Regions from separate parts of the Salinivibrio sp. SS3 genome, predicted to be linked through region 2. Evidence: riboswitches for the same ligand, from Rfam matches in the RefSeq annotation. Region 2 holds a riboswitch; the other holds the start of a gene.
The links. Region 2 has a riboswitch for lysine ahead of BGL48_RS03930 (Na+/H+ antiporter NhaC family protein). Riboswitches for the same ligand answer to the same signal wherever they lie in the genome.

Region 1 (10,216 bases), on a different contig from region 2:
AAAGAGATGGAGCGCCAAGGGTTTGATATTCCTCTACTTATTGGCGGTGCGACCACGTCCAAAGCCCATACCGCGGTGAAAATTGAGCAGCATTACCATGCGCCTGTGGTCTATGTGCCCAACGCGTCACGTGCTGTGGGGGTATGCTCATCGTTATTATCCGATACGCAGCGACCTGACTTTATGGCTCGTTTAACCAAAGACTATGCCGCTGTACGTGAGCAGCACCAGCGTAAAACCCCGCGCACGGCACCGGTGTCCCTTGAGCAGGCGCGCGACAATAAGTGGCAAACGGACTGGGCAAACTATGTGCCTCCGCAACCGGTGAAGCCGGGCGTGCATGTTTACGATGATGTCTCGATAGCAACCTTACGTCAGTATATCGACTGGACACCCTTCTTTATGACGTGGTCACTTAGTGGCAAATTCCCGGCGATTTTGGATCACGAACTGGTGGGTGAGGAAGCGCGTCGTTTGTACCAGGACGCCAATGCTTGGCTCGATCGTTTCGAGGCAGAGGGCTTGGTGGCGGCAAAAGGGGTGTGTGGCCTCTTTCCTGCCAATAGCATTGATGATGATATTGAGGTCTATGAGGATGGGTCTCGCCAAGCGACGCTCACCGTACTGAACCACTTGCGGCAGCAAACGAAAAAGCCACGTGGTGCCAACTATTGCTTGTCGGACTTTATTGCGCCAACAAGCAGTGGCCAGCCGGATTGGATTGGCGCATTTGCGGTCACAGGTGGTATTGGCGAATATGCCTTGGCGGAAGAATACAAAGCGAAAGAGGATGATTATAACGCGATCATGATCCAGGCGGTCGCCGATAGACTCGCAGAAGCCTTTGCAGAGTACCTCCATCAGCAAATTCGGATCACCTTGTGGGGCTATGCGCCCGATGAGACGCTCGATAACGACGCGCTGATCCGCGAGCAATACCAAGGGATCCGGCCAGCGCCGGGTTATGCCGCCTGCCCTGAACACAGTGAGAAAGGCAAAATTTGGCAATTGCTGTCGGTAGAAGCGCATACGGGGATGACACTCACTGAAAGCTACGCGATGTGGCCGGGGGCGTCGGTCTCAGGTTGGTATTTTTCCCATCCTGAGTCACGTTACTTTGCGGTGGCGAAGATCCAAAACGATCAGCGAGACAGCTATGCAGCACGCAAAGGGTGGAGCAGCGAAGAAGCGGAAAAATGGCTCGGGCCGAACTTAAACGGCTAACTTAAAAAGCCAGCACATCAATGTGCTGGCTTCTTTCTTCACTCAAATAGGTCCGCGTGTAACCGCTGCACCACCTGGGTGGCATCGTCATCTTCAACCACAACACAGACATTGTGGTTGCTGGCACCGTAGCAAATCATGCGTAGTTTGTGTTGTGCTAAGGCACTGAACACCGGCGCTGTCGCGCCAGCAGTATGGCTCATCTCGTTGCCAATCAGCGCCACCACCGCCAGGTTCTCGCAGATCTCGACATGACATAACTGGGTCAGCTCGGCGATAGCCGCTTCTGGCAGCTGCGGTGCGTCGCCCTGAGTGTTGGTTTGATCAAGGGTTAAAGCGACACTGACCTCTGAGGTGGTGATCAAGTCCACCGAGATTTCAAATCGTGCCAAAACCTCAAATACTTTGGCCAAAAAGCCATATGCATGGAACATGTTTAAGCTGGTCAGTGTCACCATGGTTTGGTTTCGTCGTAAGGCGACGGCACGAAACAGCGGTGCCGAGTGCGCTTGTTCGCGGATCCAGGTGCCGCCTTGCTCAGGCGCGCTCGCAGCCCCGACAAACACAGGAATATGTTGGCGCACTGCAGGCACTAAGGTGGATGGGTGCAGGATTTTGGCACCAAACGTGGCCATTTCTGAGGCTTCGCTAAAACTAATTTCACTGATTGGGCGCGCTTGGTCGGCAATCCGCGGGTCGGTGGTATAAATCCCCGGTACATCAGTCCAAATGGCCAAACTCTCTGCGTCCACGGCTTCGGCGAACAGTGCGGCACTGTAGTCGCTACCACCACGGCCTAAGGTGGTGGTTTGTCCGTGGGCATCCGCGCCGATAAACCCTTGGGTGACCACTCGGTGTGTGGCTAAATGCGGAAGCAATTGGTCGTGGCACTGTGTTCGCGTCTGCTGTGGGTCAGGCTGGGCACAGCCAAACTGGCTGTCGGTGCGCAGCAATTCACGCGCATCGGCCCGTATTGTTGCTATACCTCGGCTATTGAGTAAATGAGTGAAAATATGAGTCGAGATCAGCTCGCCGCAGGCGACGAGTGCATCGGTTAAGGCCGAGTTTGGGGCGGAAACCGCTTTTTCGGCATACTCGGCAATGGCGAGATGCCAGTGTTCCACTGCTGTTTGCGTGTTTTGGCAATCAGGAAGTTGACGCAATATTGCTTGGTGAATGGTATGAATGGCGTCTAATTTGGCTTGGCGCGCGTCAGGGTCGCTGATCCCTTTTGCCAGCGCGACCAAATGATTGGTCACACCGGCGCACGCACTGATCACGATTAAACGGGTTTGCGGGTTTTGCTCGATAACAGCGGCGCTTTGCTGCATCGCCGCTAGCGTCCCGACACTGGTGCCGCCAAACTTAGCGACTGAAATTGATGGTAATGGCCTCACGTCCTTTCCCCTCTCTGGCTAGCAGAGTCAAAAAATTAAAAATCATGGGGAACATCAGAAGTCACATCGTGACCGCGATAAATACCGCGACAAGGTAGGAAGAGCAAACGGCAGGTGTAGTCTGCCAGAAGCGCTCCACCTGTCTGTCCATATGGATGACAAGTGACAGCCTGAAGGATTCAGCCTTCAAGGCCGGCAGCGTATCGACCCCGATCGTACGCCACCTCGGCATTGTCTCCCCTGGTTATCATGCTTAGGAGTGGGGCTCCGCTTGATAACTGCCTGAGAAATGCACCTCTTCTGCATGTTCAGTCATGGGTCGGTGACCGCATGAACAGTTTTAACATTACGGGTGTGATCGCAGGGTGTCAACCGTGTTTTTACGCTCGATAGGAGCGCTGCCCAGCGCCTGCCTCTCACCCAGGCAAGAAAAGGCCATTGCCCATTATCGACCCTGACAAGAAAAGCAAATCGACGCTAGCGATCACACAGTTCATGTGCCAGAGGCTAGGGGGATGGCGAAAAAATATGCTATAACGGTGAGCTTCGGTACCAACAACAAGGATTCGTGATGGCTCGTGCAATTTCCGATATTCAGTCTTTTCAACCTGTCGCTCGCACACTGATGGGGCCAGGCCCTTCTGACATTTATCCATCGGTGCTGCAATCATTGAGTAAGCCGACATTGGGGCATCTTGATCCCTTATTCATTGGCATGATGGATGAGGTCAAGCAGCTGCTGCAGTACGCTTTTCAAACCGAAAATCCGTTTACCATTGCGGTCTCTGCCCCCGGGAGTGCGGGGATGGAAGCCTGTTTTGTCAATTTGGTGGAGCCTGGTGACACAGTGATCGTGTGTCGCAATGGCGTGTTTGGCGACCGGATGCGAGAAAACGTGGAACGCTGTGGCGCACACGCGGTGATGGTTGATGATGCTTGGGGCGATCCTGTTAATCCTGAAAAGGTTGAAGCGGCTTTGAAAGCGCACCCGGAGGCTAGCATTGTCGCATTTGTCCATGCTGAGACGTCCACAGGCGCTTGCTCAGATGCACAGGCCCTTGCCACCTTGGCGCGCGAGCATGGCTGCCTCACTATTGTCGATGCGGTGACCTCACTCGGTGGCGTGCCGTTGAAAGTCGATGAATGGCAGTTGGATGCGGTTTACTCAGGCAGTCAGAAGTGCTTATCGTGTGTGCCGGGCTTATCGCCCGTGACATTCTCGCCCCGTGCAATCGAAAAAATGCAGGCGCGCACTCACAAGGTGCAAAGCTGGTTTCTCGACCAAAGTTTGGTGTTAGGATATTGGAGCGGTGACGGCAAACGTAGCTACCACCATACGGCACCCGTGAATAGTTTATATGCCTTACATGAAGCCCTGCTTAGATTGTATCAAGAAGGGATTGAAAACGCGTGGCAGCGCCACCGCACGATGCATCAGCGTTTGAAAGCGGGATTAGACAACCTAGGAATTGGCTTTGTGGTCGATGAACCCTATCGTTTGCCCCAGCTTAACGCCGTTTATATTCCTGAGGGCGTGGATGATGCCGCCGTGCGCCAGCATCTCCTCAACACCTATAACTTGGAAATTGGCGCGGGGCTGGGCGATCTCGCCGGCAAAGCCTGGCGGATCGGCTTAATGGGCTATGGCGCAAGGGATGAGAACATTGCCCTGTGTCTTAAATCCCTTGAAGAGGCATTACGCTAGGGCGTCGCATGGTTTGGGAGGGTATGGCGGGTTGTCCATACCTTCGCCGCGTTTGGATACAAATAACGCGCTTCTTGCTGGATATCGCGAGCCCGTTGACGGTCACCGATTTGCAGAGCCACCTGATAGGCGTGCTGGTAGCCAGCAAAGCGTGGTCTTTGCGCCACTTGACGCAATAATTGGTTAAGATGTTGCTGGCGCTCAGTGCCAGACAGAGTCGCCAAATTAGCCTGAAAGTGGCGGCTTTGTTGTGCGTGGGCGAGCTTTTGCTGCCACCATGGATGCTGCTGATACAAGGCAAAGCGTTGTGAGCTGAGTAAAGAGTCGCGCAAATAACGATTGGCCAAATACACGGACGACAGGCACACGAGTGTCGCGATGACGAGGGCAGTGATCACGGTGCGACTGGCGATACGTTGGCTGTAACCATGAGTGAGGACTGGGTAGCGGCGATATTTACTGGTGAGGTTATCAAGCCAGTATAGCCAAAGGAGTAACAATATCCCATTAAACCACTGGGTGCCGCTCACCGGATAGATCATCAGTCCTGTGAGCGGAGGAAGCACTAAAGCAATCAAGATCCGCCGTGTTCCTGAGGGCGCACGAAAGATCCTGACGCCGATAGCCATGATCACCAACACATAGCCCAATCCAATCAATAAGCCTCCTTCCAACAGCCAAAATAGCAGTGCACTGGGCAGGTTCACTGGACCCAGATGGCCAGGTTGTGAAGCAGAAAGCAATAGCAAGGCCTGCTTGCCATTCCCCATGCCTACCCCAAAAAACGGCGTTGTCTGCCATTGTTGCCACGCTAACAACAACGCACGTTGCTCGCTGGCGCTCAGCCATTGCCAACTATCTTGACCACTGAGGAAAAATACCGCCAGGATAGCGCCGAGACAGACCGCCACAAGCCAGGCTTTGTGCTGGCGCCTGGAGGCAAAGCGAGCCAAATAGGCTTGCTGTAACACGACGGCACACAAGGCAAAGAGCAGCAGCAGGGGCTGGCCTTGCATCGCTAATACGGGAATAAAAATGAAGGGGGTGACGGCCAATAAGCTTTGGCTGATAGGGTGGCGATAGCGGCCACTCGGCTCTCTGGCGAGAATGTATGCGGCTAACGTCAGCCCCGTGAGCAGCAGGGTATGCGTGACCGCTGGGGGCAAGTGAGGCACCCAGTTGTTAAACATAAAAGGTGCCATGCCCGGTGGTGATTGATTGCCCAACACCGACAGCACCGCGAGCCAAGAGGCGAGCAAAAATACCCCGAGTAGCTTTTGCCGCTGCGAATGGTTAAAAACAAACTGCTGAAGGCTGGAGAAGAAACCGAGGCTCAGTATCAAGGCGGCCATGGCATAACCGCTATTGAGTGCCTCTGCGTGCGGATAGTAATAAGGAATAATCGCCAGGCCCGTTGCCAAACCAAGCATCCAGGTCAGTCGGCTTGCCCGCCAGGTATGTTGACGCACGACTTCCAAACAGGCAAACCCTAAGGTAAACGCCAAGGTCAGTAGTGATAACGCTGCCGCAGGATGGCGAATGCCCACTAACGGGAGAGACACCGAATAGAGGGGCAAACAGATTAACCACAAGGCCGCTAACGCAAGCAGAAATGGGGCTGTTAGCGGCTTTCTTATTACGCGACTCGGCGGCAGCGCTGAGGTCATTATCGCTCCAACATAGGTTTGAGGAAGTGGGCGGTGTGGCTACCCAAAACATCGACGATGTCTTCTGGCGTACCTTGCGCGATGATTTCACCGCCGCCGTTACCGCCCTCAGGTCCTAAGTCGATGATCCAGTCCGCGGTTTTTATCACATCCAGATTATGCTCAATCACCACGATAGTGTTGCCCTGTTCACGCAAGCGATGCAAGACATTAAGCAGTTGTTGAATATCATGGAAATGAAGCCCTGTGGTCGGCTCATCGAGGATGTAGAGCGTTTTACCCGTATCCCGTTTAGACAACTCTCGGGCTAACTTAACCCGCTGTGCTTCACCGCCCGATAAGGTGGTGGCGGCTTGGCCAAGGCGAATATAGCTCAGGCCAACATCCATCAACGTCTGTAGCTTGCGCTTGATCGCGGGCACGGCGTCGAAAAACTCACGCGCGTCCTCGACAGTCATCTCAAGGACTTCATCGATGGTCTTGCCTTTATAGCGTACTTCCAATGTTTCCCGGTTATAGCGCTTGCCTTTACACACATCACAAGGCACATACACATCGGGTAAGAAATGCATTTCCACTTTGATCACGCCATCCCCTTGGCAGGCTTCACAGCGACCGCCGCGCACGTTAAAGCTGAAGCGACCCACTTTATAGCCGCGCGCACGCGCTTCTTGCGTGCCGGCAAACAGCTCACGGATCGGAGTAAAGATCCCCGTATAAGTGGCTGGGTTTGAGCGTGGGGTACGGCCAATAGGGCTTTGGTCAATATCGATCACCTTATCAAAGTGCCCCAAGCCATCAATCGATTGATACGGCGCGGGATCAGCGGTGGTCGCGCCGTTTAATTGCTGGTGGGCGACTTTAAAGAAGGTGTCATTGATAAGCGTTGACTTGCCTGAGCCTGACACACCCGTCACACAGGTAAGGAGTCCGACAGGTAGGTGGAGATCAACGTTTTTCAGGTTGTTGCCCGTTGCCCCTTTCAGGGTCAACATTTTGTTCGGGTCGCGCTCAATACGCTTTGCGGGCACCTCGATGGCTTGCTTGCCACTTAGATACTGGCCTGTCAGTGACGACTCACTGGCGAGTATGTCCTCTAAACTGCCTTCGGCAACAATGTGGCCCCCATGTGCCCCGGCCCCCGGGCCAATATCAATGATGTAATCGGCTGCACGTATGGCATCTTCGTCATGCTCGACCACCATCACGGTGTTCCCCAGATCGCGCAGGTGCTCCAAGGTGTCAAGCAAGCGGGCATTGTCACGCTGGTGCAGGCCGATAGAGGGCTCATCCAGAACATACATGACGCCCACCAAGCCCGCGCCAATTTGGCTGGCCAGTCGAATACGCTGTGCTTCACCGCCAGAGAGGGTATCGGCACTGCGCGATAAATTCAGGTAGTTGAGCCCCACATTGACTAAAAACCGTAGCCGGTCATGGATCTCTTTCATCACCTTTTCGGCAATCTTGGCGCGCTGTCCGGTTAAGGTCAGTTGTTCAAAGAAGTCTAGCGCCTGTTGAATGCTCAGCTCACACACCTCGGGCAGGTTGTGGCCGTTGATAAACACATGACGGGCTTCTTGGCGTAAGCGTGAGCCACCGCAGCTGGCGCAGGGTTTAGTAGCGATATATTTGGCCAGTTCATCGCGCACAGCATTCGATTCGGTGTCGCGATAGCGACGCTCCATGTTATTGAGGATCCCCTCAAATGGATGTTTGCGTACACGAATATCGCCCCGATCGTTGACGTATTTGAACTCGATCTCTTTCGGCCCTGACCCATACAAGAGGATATCCTGAATGGTGCCGGAGAGATCCTGCCATGGCTCTTCCAAATCAAACCCGTAATGCTCAGACAGCGAGCGTAGCATTTGGAAGTAATAAAAATTACGCCGATCCCAGCCGCGGATCGCGCCCCCCGCCAAGCTAACCGCTGGGTTTTGAATCACCCGCTTGGGATCAAAATACTGTTGCACCCCCAAGCCGTCGCAGGTACCACAGGCACCGGCTGGATTATTAAAGGAGAACAGGCGAGGTTCAAGCTCTTGCATGCTGTAACCGCAGTGTGGGCAGGCAAAGTTGGCGGAAAAAATGATCTCTTCCCCTTCACCGTCCATCCAACTGATCACCGCGCTGCCGCCTGTTAGATCGAGCGCAGTCTCAAAAGATTCCGCCAAACGCTGTTGCTGATCATCGCGCACTTTAAAGCGGTCGACCACCACCTCAATGGTGTGCTTTTTCTGCAGCTCGAGTGTCGGCGGATCCGAAAGATCGCACACTTCGCCATTGATCCTTGCACGGATAAATCCCTGCGCGGCGAGGTTCTCAAGGGTCTTAACATGCTCCCCTTTACGGTTTTTAATGATTGGCGCGAGCAGCATCAGCTTGCTGCCCTCTGGCAGCGCAAGCACTTTATCGACCATCTGACTAATGGTCTGAGCGGCCAAGGTGACATCATGAGTGGGACAGCGTGGCTCGCCCACTCGCGCGTACAGTAAGCGCAAGTAATCATACACTTCAGTGATGGTGCCGACCGTTGAGCGTGGATTGTGCGAGGTGGACTTTTGCTCTATCGAGATAGCAGGCGACAGGCCCTCAATATGGTCAACATCGGGTTTTTCCATCAAGGAAAGAAACTGGCGTGCATACGCTGACAAGGATTCAACGTAGCGGCGCTGGCCTTCTGCGTATAAGGTATCGAAAGCCAATGATGACTTGCCGGAACCAGACAGGCCAGTGATCACGATCAGCTTGTCGCGAGGGATGGTGAGGTTGATGTTTTTGAGGTTGTGCGTGCGCGCGCCTCTGACGTCGATATTGTCCATTATTATCCTACTACTCAGTCAGCTCACTGGTTGGTCGCCTAGTATGGCATAGACATGACCATGACCAAATAAAAAGGCTGTATATTTACACAGCCTTTACATGAAGGGGAAAACACGCGATCCGACGCGATTAACGTTATCGGCGATTTTTCACCGTCGCTTCGTCTTTATTGCGTCCGCCAAGGTAGTGATGTTGGTAGCAGTGGTTAGTGGCTTCAATAAAGCCTTCCACGCTGCCACAATCAAAGCGCTCACCTTTAAATTTGTACGCCAGTACACAGCCTGATTGTGCCTGTTTGAGCAGCGCATCGGTGATCTGCACTTCGCCGTTTTTACCCGGTGGGGTCGTTTCTAACAGATCAAAGATATCTGGCGTCAGAATATATCGGCCAATGATGGCAAGGTTGCTTGGCGCATTGCCCGGATCGGGTTTTTCCACCATATTATCTACGCGGAAAAGGTCATCTTTGATCTCTTGGCCGGCTATCACACCATATTTATGGGTCTCATCTTCCGGCACCTCTTCCACCGCGACAATCGAGCAACGGAATTGATTATATAAGGCCACCATTTGTTTGAGGACGCCGTTATCAGGATGGATGCAAAGATCATCGGCGAGTACGACGGCAAAGGCTTCGTCGCCAACCAGCTCACGGCCGGTTAAAATCGCATGCCCCAGACCGCGCATTTCGTGTTGGCGAATGTAAGTAAAAGAGGCTTTTTCAATGGTGTTGCGGATGTCATCGAGTAGCACTTCTTTGTTGGTGCCACTGATCTGATGTTCCAGTTCATAGTTCTTATCAAAGTGATCCATGATGGCATGCTTACCACGCCCCGTGACGATACACATGCCGTTGATACCCGCTTCCAAGGCTTCATCCACGCCGTATTCAATCAAAGGCTTGTTGACCACTGGCATCATCTCTTTGGGCATCGATTTGGTTGCCGGTAAAAAGCGGGTGCCATAGCCAGCCGCTGGGAACAGACATTTTTTAATCATCTCAGATCCTTTCTTTTATATTGGGTGGCGACGGATCTTTATTCGTCGACACCACCAAGCGGGTTGCTAGCAAGCGGCTGCTAACAATGTTATCTGGGTCAATAGTTTGCTGGGTTCAGTGCGGCTAAGCAAGTCCTACGCACCAATGCCCCCAGATAGCGTGACCACACCCGCGTTGCTTAGTCCGCATGGGCGGAAAAATGTGTCATAAATGCATCGGTAAAGGCCGATAAGGATGCAGAGGGAAGGGCATTAATCCCCGCCGCGGCAGCGCGCCCTCCGCCCGTGATGAACTGCTCCGCCAATTGCGCGGCCCCAGTGGGAAGATTTAACGGGGCACGAATGCTGACCATCCACTCTCCTCCGGGCATCGGGGTGAGCACAGCATGGGCGCGGTC
Region 2 (10,216 bases):
TGTCCAAGCGGTTACGGAACTCTGGCGAGAACACCTTCTTAATTTCCGACATCGCATCATGACTGTGATCTTGCTGAATCAAGCCAATAGACTTACGCACCGTCTCGGCTACGCCGGCGTTGGTGGTCATCACCAAGATGACATTGCGGAAATCGGCTTTGCGCCCGTTATTGTCAGTCAAAGTGCCATTGTCCATTACTTGCAAGAGCAAGTTAAACACATCTGGATGCGCTTTCTCGATTTCATCAAGCAGCACCACACTGTATGGGTGCTTGATCACCGCATCAGTCAGCAACCCACCCTGATCGTACCCCACATAGCCTGGGGGCGCGCCAATCAAGCGGCTCACTGTGTGACGCTCCATGTACTCCGACATATCAAAGCGCTGCAGCTCAATGCCCATGGCGCGAGCCAATTGTACCGTGACTTCGGTTTTACCAACCCCGGTAGGCCCGGCAAACAAGAACGAGCCGACCGGTTTGTTCTCATCGCCCAAGCCTGCGCGGCTCAGCTTGATCGCTTCAGACAGTGCCGTGATGGCAGTATCTTGACCAAACACCAGCATTTTGAGCTTGTCATCCAGTGATTGCAGCACGTCTTTATCGGACGACGAGAGCGACTTCTCGGGAATACGGGCCATTTTCGCAATCATACTCTCAACATCAGGGACATTGACCGTCTTCTTGCGTTTGCTGGCTGGCGCCATCCGGCACCGCGCCCCCGCCTCATCGATCACATCGATGGCTTTGTCGGGTAAGTGACGCTCATTAATGTATTTTGCCGACAGCTCGACCGCGGCACGAATCGCCTTGTTGGTGTAACGCACTTCGTGGTGAGCCTCATATTTCGGCTTCAGACCCATCAAAATCTTGGTGGTGTCATCAATAGAGGGCTCAATCACATCGATTTTCTGAAAACGGCGCGCCAGTGCCCGCTCTTTTTCGAAGATAGAACCATACTCTTGGTAGGTCGTCGAGCCGATACAGCGTAACTTTCCGCTACTCAATAGCGGCTTAATCAAGTTTGCGGCATCGACCTGGCCACCACTCGCGGCACCAGCGCCAATGATGGTGTGGATCTCATCGATAAAGAGTACCGCGTGATCCTCTTTTTCGAGTTGCTTTAAGATCGATTTAAAGCGCTTTTCAAAGTCGCCACGGTATTTGGTGCCCGCGAGCAAAGAGCCAATATCGAGCGAATAAATCACGCAATCTTTGATCACATCTGGCACTTGCCCTTCAACAATGCGCCACGCGAGCCCTTCCGCAATCGCTGTTTTACCGACCCCGGCTTCGCCAACCAACAGGGGGTTATTCTTGCGACGGCGACACAATACCTGGATGGTGCGTTCGAGCTCTTTATCACGACCGATTAGTGGATCAATACCGCCAACACGTGCGAGCTGATTGAGGTTGGTTGCGAAGTTCTCCAAACGATCTTCACCCGGCTCCGCACCGGCCTCATCAGCCCCCATGTCACTACTGGGTAGATCGTCGCCTTCATCTTTCGTGGTGCCATGAGAGATATAGTTGACCACGTCAAGGCGACTCACGTCGTTCTTTTTAAGCAGATAAGCGGCGTGGGATTCTTGTTCGCTGAAGATCGCCACCAACACGTTCGCACCGCTTACTTCGCTACGACCGGATGACTGCACATGAAAAACAGCTCGTTGGAGTACGCGCTGGAAACTCAGCGTTGGCTGCGTCTCTCGCGACTCATCGTCCGCAGGGATTAGCGGTGTGGTTTGCTCAATAAACGCATCAAGTTCTTTGCGCAGCGCCTCCAAATCTGCACGGCACGCGACCAGCGCATCGTGCGCGGCCGCATTATCGATCAACGCGAGAAGCAGGTGCTCCACCGTCATGAATTCGTGGCGTTTTTCACGCGCTCGTGCAAACGCGCCATTCAAACTGGCTTCAAGTTCTTTGTTAAGCATAAAGGCACCTCCCTCAAAAACCGCGCTAAAGCGTGATGGAGCCGGCTAAGCTTTCTCCATCGTGCACAGTAGCGGATGGCCATGCTCTTTGGCATACATCATTACCTGTGCCACTTTCGTTTCAGCAACCTCGGCGGTAAATACGCCACAGACCGCTTTTCCTTCATAGTGCACCGTCAGCATGACTTGCGTCGCTTTGTCCACATCCATGGCAAAAAACGTCTGGAGCACATCGATCACAAACTCCATCGGAGTGTAGTCATCATTATTTAGCACCACCTTGTACATTGATGGTGGTTGCAACTTTGTTTTTTCTGACGCTTCGGCCTCCGCGTCAGGCAAACCCCACTGGTTCCAATTACTCATAACTCATTCAATGCATTGTTAGGGTGTCTCGGTAAGAGATGTGGCGGGGCACTACTGCCATCCACGTTTCCCGTCCACCTATACTTAAAGTTAAGCCACAGATTGTATTCCAGCAACCTTTTCATTGCGAACATCGTTTGCCTGAGCAATTGTTAATCACCGTATTACACACTAGTCTCTCGCGCAGAATTTCGTTCACTGAATACGACAAAAACCTACCATTCGTGCCTGCACTAGAATGCATAAAAATTAAGGCATGCCGACTAACGACAAGCCGGTTAGCGGATCGCATCAAGCGTGATAGGTGAGCATAGACATACACCTCTCTCGACTCGAGAATATTCACTTCATTTTCATTTTTAAGCAGGCAGATTGCGTGAATCATGCCAATAGCGCTCACACTAATCCATACACTTAAGGGGGAAAAGAGCCAGTTATTAGAATAAAAAGTAATAGTTACGGCCTGTTATCGCGTATCTATCACTGCAATCACACTTTTTTAATAGCGAAAACATCCGGAGAAAACCCTAAAAAACTATGCAACTAAGATGTCTGTTTCTGAATGAATAATTGCCACTTCCTCACACTTTTTCGATTTGATATTACATTACTGTTATAAGTTATACCCCACACTTGACTGCCTAAAAGTATCTACTAAAGTGAAACATGTGGTCGATAAACTCACCATATCACTTCTGTTTATTGGCATGGGCGAGGGTGCGACAGTACCGCGCTGGTCAAATTGACGAGGTGAAATGAACGCGTTTATCACAGGTATGCAAAGTTTGATGCAAGAAGGATGTGTCGCATGGAAACTGGTACAGTAAAATGGTTTAACAATGCAAAAGGATTTGGCTTTATTTGTCCGGTAGAAGGGGAAGGCGATGTGTTTGCCCACTACTCTACCATCCAGATGGACGGATATAAGACATTAAAGGCGGGACAAACCGTCAACTATGAGGTTCAGGAAGGACCCAAAGGCTACCATGCCAGTGAAATTGTGCCAGTCGATCAAGAAGCGGCGAAATAGCGCTGAATCCGGTCGGCCAAATAGAAAAGGCGAGCTTACGGCTCGCCTTTGTTGTTCTTTACCGCACTCAATCCTGTCTAGAGTAAGCCGAGCATCTGTTTGTAATGTCGGCGACACACAGAGACATACCGTTCATTGCCTCCAATCACCACCTGATCACCATCGGCAATGGCATTGCCTTCGCTATCTTGGCGAATGACTCGACTCGCTTTACGCCCACAATGACACACGGTTTTCAGTTCAACGAGCTTATCGGCCCACGCCAGCAAGTATTGTGACCCTTCAAACAGCTCACCGCGAAAATCTGTTCTTAATCCGTAGCACAATACGGGGATCCGCAGCTTATCCACCACATCAGTCAGCTCGAGCACTTGCTGTTTGGTTAAAAATTGGCTCTCATCAATCAATAAACAGTCAACTTTCTCTTGCGCCAAGATGGTCGCGACGTGCTCGAACAGCGACGTTTGATTATCATACAGGTGGGCATCAGCTTCTAAGCCAATTCGCGAACTGATTTTTCCAACCCCATAGCGGTTATCAATCGCGGCGGTAAAAAGTAGAGGCTGCATACCGCGCTCTTGGTAGTTAAAGGCCGATTGTAACAAGGTGGTCGACTTACCCGCGTTCATTGCCGAATAATAAAAGTATAACTGAGCCATAACTGTCTCTACACGTAATGCCCATTGTGGGCGAGCTGGATTAAATAAACAGGCATGCTACCGCACTAGCAGAAAAAGAAAAGCCCCGCCAAGACGGGGCTAGATAATTAACCGACCAATTTACACGGTCGCTTTTTAAGCCACATTAAACCAGCACATAGTGCAACGAACGCAAACACGGTCGCCACCAATGACCAGAGAAGTGACGCGGTAAAGCCTAACACCACGAAGCCGACGGTTGAGACAATCGCCCCACCAATGGCATAAGGGAGCTGAGTCGCGACGTGGTCAATATGTCCACATCGTGCTCCTGTTGAAGACAAGATAGTGGTATCAGAAATCGGTGAGCAATGATCGCCAAATACCGCCCCTGCCAATACTGCTGAGAGCATAGGTAGCATCAGTGCAATGTCTGTCGCCGCGGCAAGATCGCCCGCGATAGGAAGCATAATACCGAACGTCCCCCACGACGTCCCTGTGGCAAAGGCCATCACTGCCGCCAACAAGAAGAGCACTACAGGCAAGAGTTGCGCCGGTAAGTTCCCCTCCACTAAGGACGACAAATATTGACCTGTTTGTAGGTCGCCAATAATATGACCAATCGACCAAGCAAATAACAGAATGAGGATAGCGCCAAACATAGACTTTGCGCCCACCCAAAGGGTTTTCGCAATATCTGATACCGCTATACCTTGTTTCGCTGTCATCACCAAGGATACGGCTAAACCCGCCAGTCCCCCCCATAGCAATGACATCCCGACATCGGTATTTTCAAACGCCCCGAGCAGAGAAAAGGATTGATCTTCGGCTGCCAATGCCAACCCGCCGGTATATAACATTGCACCCACCGTCGCCACGACGAGTACAATAATGGGGGCGACCAAATCAGCCACGCTGCCTTTATCACTTTCCTCAATCCCGAGGTCGTCGCAAATATCAGCGCAGTTTTCACTTTCATCGCCCAGTCGGCTGCCTTTTTTCGCCTGATATTCAAACTGACGCATCGGGCCAATATCCAGTTGAAACCAAACCACCGCAAACACTAACAGCAAGGCAAAAATGGCATAAAAGTTCATTGGGATCATGGTGACAAATGCCCCTAGCGCCGTGTAATCCGTGACGCCATGTGCCACCAAAATAGAGCCAATCACGGTAATGATATAAGCCCCCCAGCTTGATGCCGGCGTGATCACACACATAGGGGCGGCCGTGGAATCAAGAATGTAAGCCAGTTTCGCTCGAGAAACGTGGAAGCGATCCGTCACAGGACGAGAAACGGCCCCTACCGCCAAACTATTGAAATAATCATCGACAAAAATAAATACGCCAAGAAAAGCAGCCAGTAGTTTCGCGCCACGTTTACTCTTGATCCGGCTTTGCGCCCAATTGGCAAACGCGCGGGTGCCTCCAGAAAGAGACAGAAGCGCGGTGATCATCCCGAGTAAAATAAGAAACGCGAGAATACTTAAGTTCCAACTATTTAAGCCTCCATCAGCGATAAATAGCCCAGTAATCACCTCAAGCAGGTACTGTCCGGAAGAGAGGATAGAAAAATCGGTCAGTAATACCGTACCCAGTACGATTCCCATACCCAAGGACAATAAAACCCGTCGTGTAGCAATCGCGAGGCCCAGAGCCAATAAAGGGGGAAGCAGTGATAAAGCGGATGAAGAAAAATCTGTTAAGTTCATGATCTCAGTGTCAACCAAGTGGTTGGAGATCTACTGCAGAAATGAAGACGGTAAGGCGTGGTATCACACGGCAAACAGCTTGCCTCCTACATACAGTAGCGCTCCATAGTGTATTTCCAAGTACTATGGCAGTGCTGCCCCTATTCGGTAACAGCCCCAGCTCAATCGGTGTGATGACCTGATTGGCTTCGGCGTTGCTTCCTTTTGTGCACTCTCATCGGAATCACCCTCTTGCGCACGACTGATAAACAACGCACCTCTACGTTAAGCGTGGTGCATTCTACACAACGTGCTTACCATCGCAACTCTTTATGGTTGAAAAAGCATCGATTAAATCCCAGCTTACGCGATGCCAATAAAATACGTCTCATCTTCTATTTTTTTAGACATTCGCTTCAAAAAGACAATAGAATTAAAGTCAAATTTGCAGTTAACTTGCAATTAATGCGCAATATGACGTATTAATATAGGCCATATTGTATATTTCAATTATACTGCTATCATTCTTTCAATTAACATATAAATCAAATAGGAACCAATAATGTCTGATGCAATGAAAGCCTTACTCAATTTGCGTAGCTTGCGCGCACTTGCCAAAGAAATGTCAACCGAACAACTTAATGAAGCATTAGAAAAACTTCAAACGGTTGTTGAAGAGCGTAAAGAGCTTGACCGTCAAGCCGAGGCAAAAGAAAAAGAACGTTTAGAGAAGTTAGAAAAATACCGTGCTATGTTAGAAGCCGACGGTATTGGCCCAGAAGAAATCGTGGCATTGTTAGGTGGTGCTTCGAAGAGTAAAGCATCGGGTAAACGCGCGACACGTCCAGCAAAATATCAATATACGGGCGAAGATGGCTCACAAAAAACCTGGACGGGCCAAGGCCGTATGCCTAAAGTGATTCGCGAAGCGATTGAAAGCGGCGCGGCCAAGCAGGAAGACTTCCTCATCCCAGGTCAGGAAGCCTAAGTCCATATTCCCGCATAAAAAAAGAGGCGCTCAGCCTCTTTTTTTTATCCCTTAACCAAATTTAATTCTGTCCGCCAAATGGCTCACCGCTAACGCAAAGTAGTGCGAGCGATTCCATTTCAATAAGCTCTGGTAGTTATTATAAACAAGATAAGCCCTGCCTTTACCATCATCAGGCTGAATCAACCAAGCGTTGATATCGACGGCCGGTAACGCCTGACCATTCATTCGCCGTACCCCACGCGTCTGCCACTCACTCAATGAGTGTGCTTTCTCACTGTTGGTGCCAAGCAAAGTACGATCGATGCCTTCAGGGATCTGGACCTGCCGTCCCCACGTGTAGGTATCATCCCATCCCGCTTTTTTTAAGTAATTTGCAGCAGACGCAAAGACATCAGCTTCCGTTTGCCAAATATCTTTTTTGCCATCTTGGTTTCCATCGACCGCATAGTTAATAAACGAACTCGGCATGAACTGGCATTGACCCATCGCCCCAGCCCAAGAGCCTTTCATCGCTTCAGGCGCAATGTGCCCTTGCTCTAATATCGTCAGTGCGGCCATGGTCTCTTTGCGAAAAAAAGCCTCACGACGGCCATCAAAGGCTAATGTTGATAAGGCTTCAATGACATTATAACTACCCTGAAGTTTGCCAAAATTACTTTCTACACCCCATAAAGCCACAATAAAACGCGGCTGAACCTGGTACTGCTCACCAATGGCTTCCAAGGTGTCATAATGTTCACGATACAGTTGTTTCGCTTGAGCGACTTTCCAATCAGGCACAGCACGCGGAATATACTCATCCAGCGTGAGACGTCGCTCAGGTTGATTTCGATCGGAGCTGACTGCACGCTCATGGTATTCAACGTCCTTAAAGGCACGCTCAAGTAACGCATCACTGATGCCCGCCTCACGTGCTTCGGCTTTTAAGGTGGTCACATACTGCTCGAATCCGGGCTTGGCCATCACAGGGCTCACCAAGAGTGCCGCCGCGATAGAGGCTGAAATCATACCTTTGCGCATAGTCATCCTTTTTACAGTTTTTCGTTTTTATTACGAATGGCCTGCAATGCCGCGTCAGGTGGCGGAGGCAATTGCACAAAAAAGCCATCACTTTGCAGGCTTTGTTTAACCTTATTGATGTCAACTGCTGCCAGTTTATCGCGCTTGTCTAAGTTGATCATCATGGCAAATTCGGGCTGCCCAAAGCTATTCATGAGTGCCTCGGGCACATCATCAAATTTATCTTTCTCTGCAAGATAAAGATAGGTGCCTTCTTTCTTTTTACTACGATAAATTGCGCAATACATCTCAAAAGTCCTCATGAGCGTGCCATATTACAGGCGATAGATTGTCATCTTGGGGTAAAGGTTTGTTAAGCTTTGCAGCAAAGTGTGTCAAAACACGTTTCTGCTGCCATTTCTCATTCAAATGTTAAAAAAACACCATTAAAGGGAGAAATGCCGCATCAACGGCAAACCCTGCTTGCCGCATTGGCGCTGTGAATATACCATGCTATCCAACGTCTGATAATGCGCGTCTGACTCGTGTTTAAATGACAAAACCGGGATCGAATAACATGCTCAAACAACCGGAGTTGAAAGGCTCAACCTTTACCCTTTCCGTCCTCCACCTCGTTGACGATAATTTTGCTGCCGCTGCCAATGTTTTGACAGAGAAAGTCACCCAAGCACCGGCCTTTTTTCAAGGCGCTCCTGTTGTCGCTGACATTAGCCGTCTATCACAATGCCCTGATATCGGTGCCTTAAAGCAGTGCTTACAAGCCACAGGCATGATTCTCGTTGGGCTGACCGGCGTCACCCACAATGATACACGTGAGCTTGCGCTGGATGCGCAATTAGCCGTGCTCAAGTCGAGCAAGCAATCCCGTGTTGCCGATCCGATTCAGCCGCCTGCAAAAGTGGTCACCGCCCCTGTGCGTTCAGGTCAGCAAATCTATGCAAAAAACGCCGACTTGGTGATCCTCAATCATGTTAGTGCCGGCGCGGAAGTGATTGCCGATGGCAGTATTCATATCTATGGCGTTTTGCGTGGCCGAGCCATTGCCGGTGCAAGTGGACAAAAACAAGCGCGTATTTATTGTCAGAACCTTCAGTCAGAATTATTGTCGGTAGCAGGAAGCTATTGGCTCAGTGATAAAATTCCATCAGAACATATAGAGCGGCCTTCTATGGTCTCGCTTAATCAAGAAAGCTTACACATTGACCCCCTCACGCTATAAGAGAATAAGGAAGAGGAATGGCACGAATCATTGTAATTACCTCCGGTAAAGGCGGTGTTGGTAAAACAACATCGAGCGCGGCATTGGCGACCGGGTTGGCCATGACAGGCAAAAAAACCGCCGTGGTTGATTTTGATATTGGCCTACGTAACCTCGATTTGGTGATGGGCTGTGAGCGCCGCGTGGTCTACGATTTTGTTAACGTCATTAACGGCGAAGCCAATCTGCATCAAGCACTCATTAAAGACAAACGCGTAGAAAATTTGTTTATTCTGCCCGCCTCTCAGACACGCGACAAAGATGCGTTAACGAAAGAAGGTGTCGAGCGCGTTTTAAAAGACATGGATGAACTTGGCTTTGAATACATTATTTGTGATTCACCCGCAGGCATTGAAGCCGGCGCATTAATGGCGCTGTATTTTGCTGACGAAGCGATTGTGACCACCAATCCAGAAGTGTCATCCGTGCGCGACTCTGATCGTATTCTTGGTATTCTCGATTCTAAGTCACGCCGCGCAGAAAACGGCGAGGATCCGGTAAAACATCACTTATTACTCACTCGCTATAACCCCGCGCGTGTGACCAACGGTGAAATGCTCAGTGTTGAGGATGTAGAAGATATCCTGCGTATTCCACTGTTAGGGGTCATCCCTGAAAGTCAGTCTGTATTGCACGCTTCTAACAAAGGTGAGCCAGTGGTACTGGATCAAGAGTCTGATGCCGGCCAAGCCTATGAAGATGCTATTGCGCGCCTGCTGGGTGAAGAGCGCCCCTTCCGCTTTATTGAGGAAGAGCGCAAAGGTTTCCTAAAACGCTTATTCGGAGGCTAATGTGGCACTGCTTGAATTCTTCCGCCCATCAAAGAAAAAGTCGGCCAATATTGCCAAAGAGCGTTTACAAATCATTGTTGCCGAGCGTCGCAGTGCGGATAGCCCTGCGCCGACTTATTTGCCCCAGCTCAAGCAAGATATTCTAGATGTGATCCGAAAATACGTGGATATCGCACCGGACCAGGTGTCTGTCAGCCTCGAACAAGGCGATGATGATCTGTCCGTCTTGGAGCTGAACGTCACCTTGCCCGAAGAGGGAAAAGAGAGCTAGCGCTCAACCACAACGGGCGAATACAGAAAGCGGTGGCTCAAGGCCACCGCTTTTGTTTATGCGCGAGATGATGACGATGCCCCTGGGGCGTTAGGGATCATCGTCAGCAATGTTTCTCCCACTAATCGAAAGCGCCACCCCGAGGCTAAGTCAGGGCGTTTATCTTCTTGACACTCCTCTCGCCATACCCAAGTAATCAATTGATTAAGCTGCTTTTTGGAGCC

Region 1: it holds a riboswitch for lysine, as region 2 does, so the genes downstream of both, lysC (lysine-sensitive aspartokinase 3) here and BGL48_RS03930 (Na+/H+ antiporter NhaC family protein) in region 2, are expected to answer to the same signal.

The regions. Positions count from the first base shown of each region.
Region 1 covers NZ_MEBQ01000010.1:5,353-15,568, forward strand. The annotation lists gene metH (methionine synthase) at 1-1,224, shown strand, start outside; gene lysC (lysine-sensitive aspartokinase 3) at 1,263-2,621, opposite strand; lysine riboswitch at 2,742-2,929, opposite strand; gene BGL48_RS05725 (pyridoxal-phosphate-dependent aminotransferase family protein) at 3,193-4,326, shown strand; gene BGL48_RS05730 (Wzy polymerase domain-containing protein) at 4,323-5,993, opposite strand; gene uvrA (excinuclease ABC subunit UvrA) at 5,993-8,818, opposite strand; gene galU (UTP--glucose-1-phosphate uridylyltransferase GalU) at 8,955-9,818, opposite strand; gene BGL48_RS05745 (acetyltransferase) at 9,998-10,216, opposite strand, start outside.
Region 2 covers NZ_MEBQ01000007.1:113,275-123,490, reverse strand. The annotation lists gene clpA (ATP-dependent Clp protease ATP-binding subunit ClpA) at 1-1,936, opposite strand, end outside; gene clpS (ATP-dependent Clp protease adapter ClpS) at 1,982-2,302, opposite strand; gene cspD (cold shock domain-containing protein CspD) at 3,111-3,332, shown strand; gene BGL48_RS03935 (thymidine kinase) at 3,410-3,991, opposite strand; gene BGL48_RS03930 (Na+/H+ antiporter NhaC family protein) at 4,099-5,682, opposite strand; lysine riboswitch at 5,771-5,952, opposite strand; gene BGL48_RS03925 (H-NS family nucleoid-associated regulatory protein) at 6,224-6,649, shown strand; gene BGL48_RS03920 (lytic murein transglycosylase) at 6,701-7,672, opposite strand; gene BGL48_RS03915 (YcgL domain-containing protein) at 7,684-7,959, opposite strand; gene minC (septum site-determining protein MinC) at 8,229-8,891, shown strand; gene minD (septum site-determining protein MinD) at 8,909-9,721, shown strand; gene minE (cell division topological specificity factor MinE) at 9,723-9,992, shown strand; gene rnd (ribonuclease D) at 10,049-10,216, opposite strand, start outside.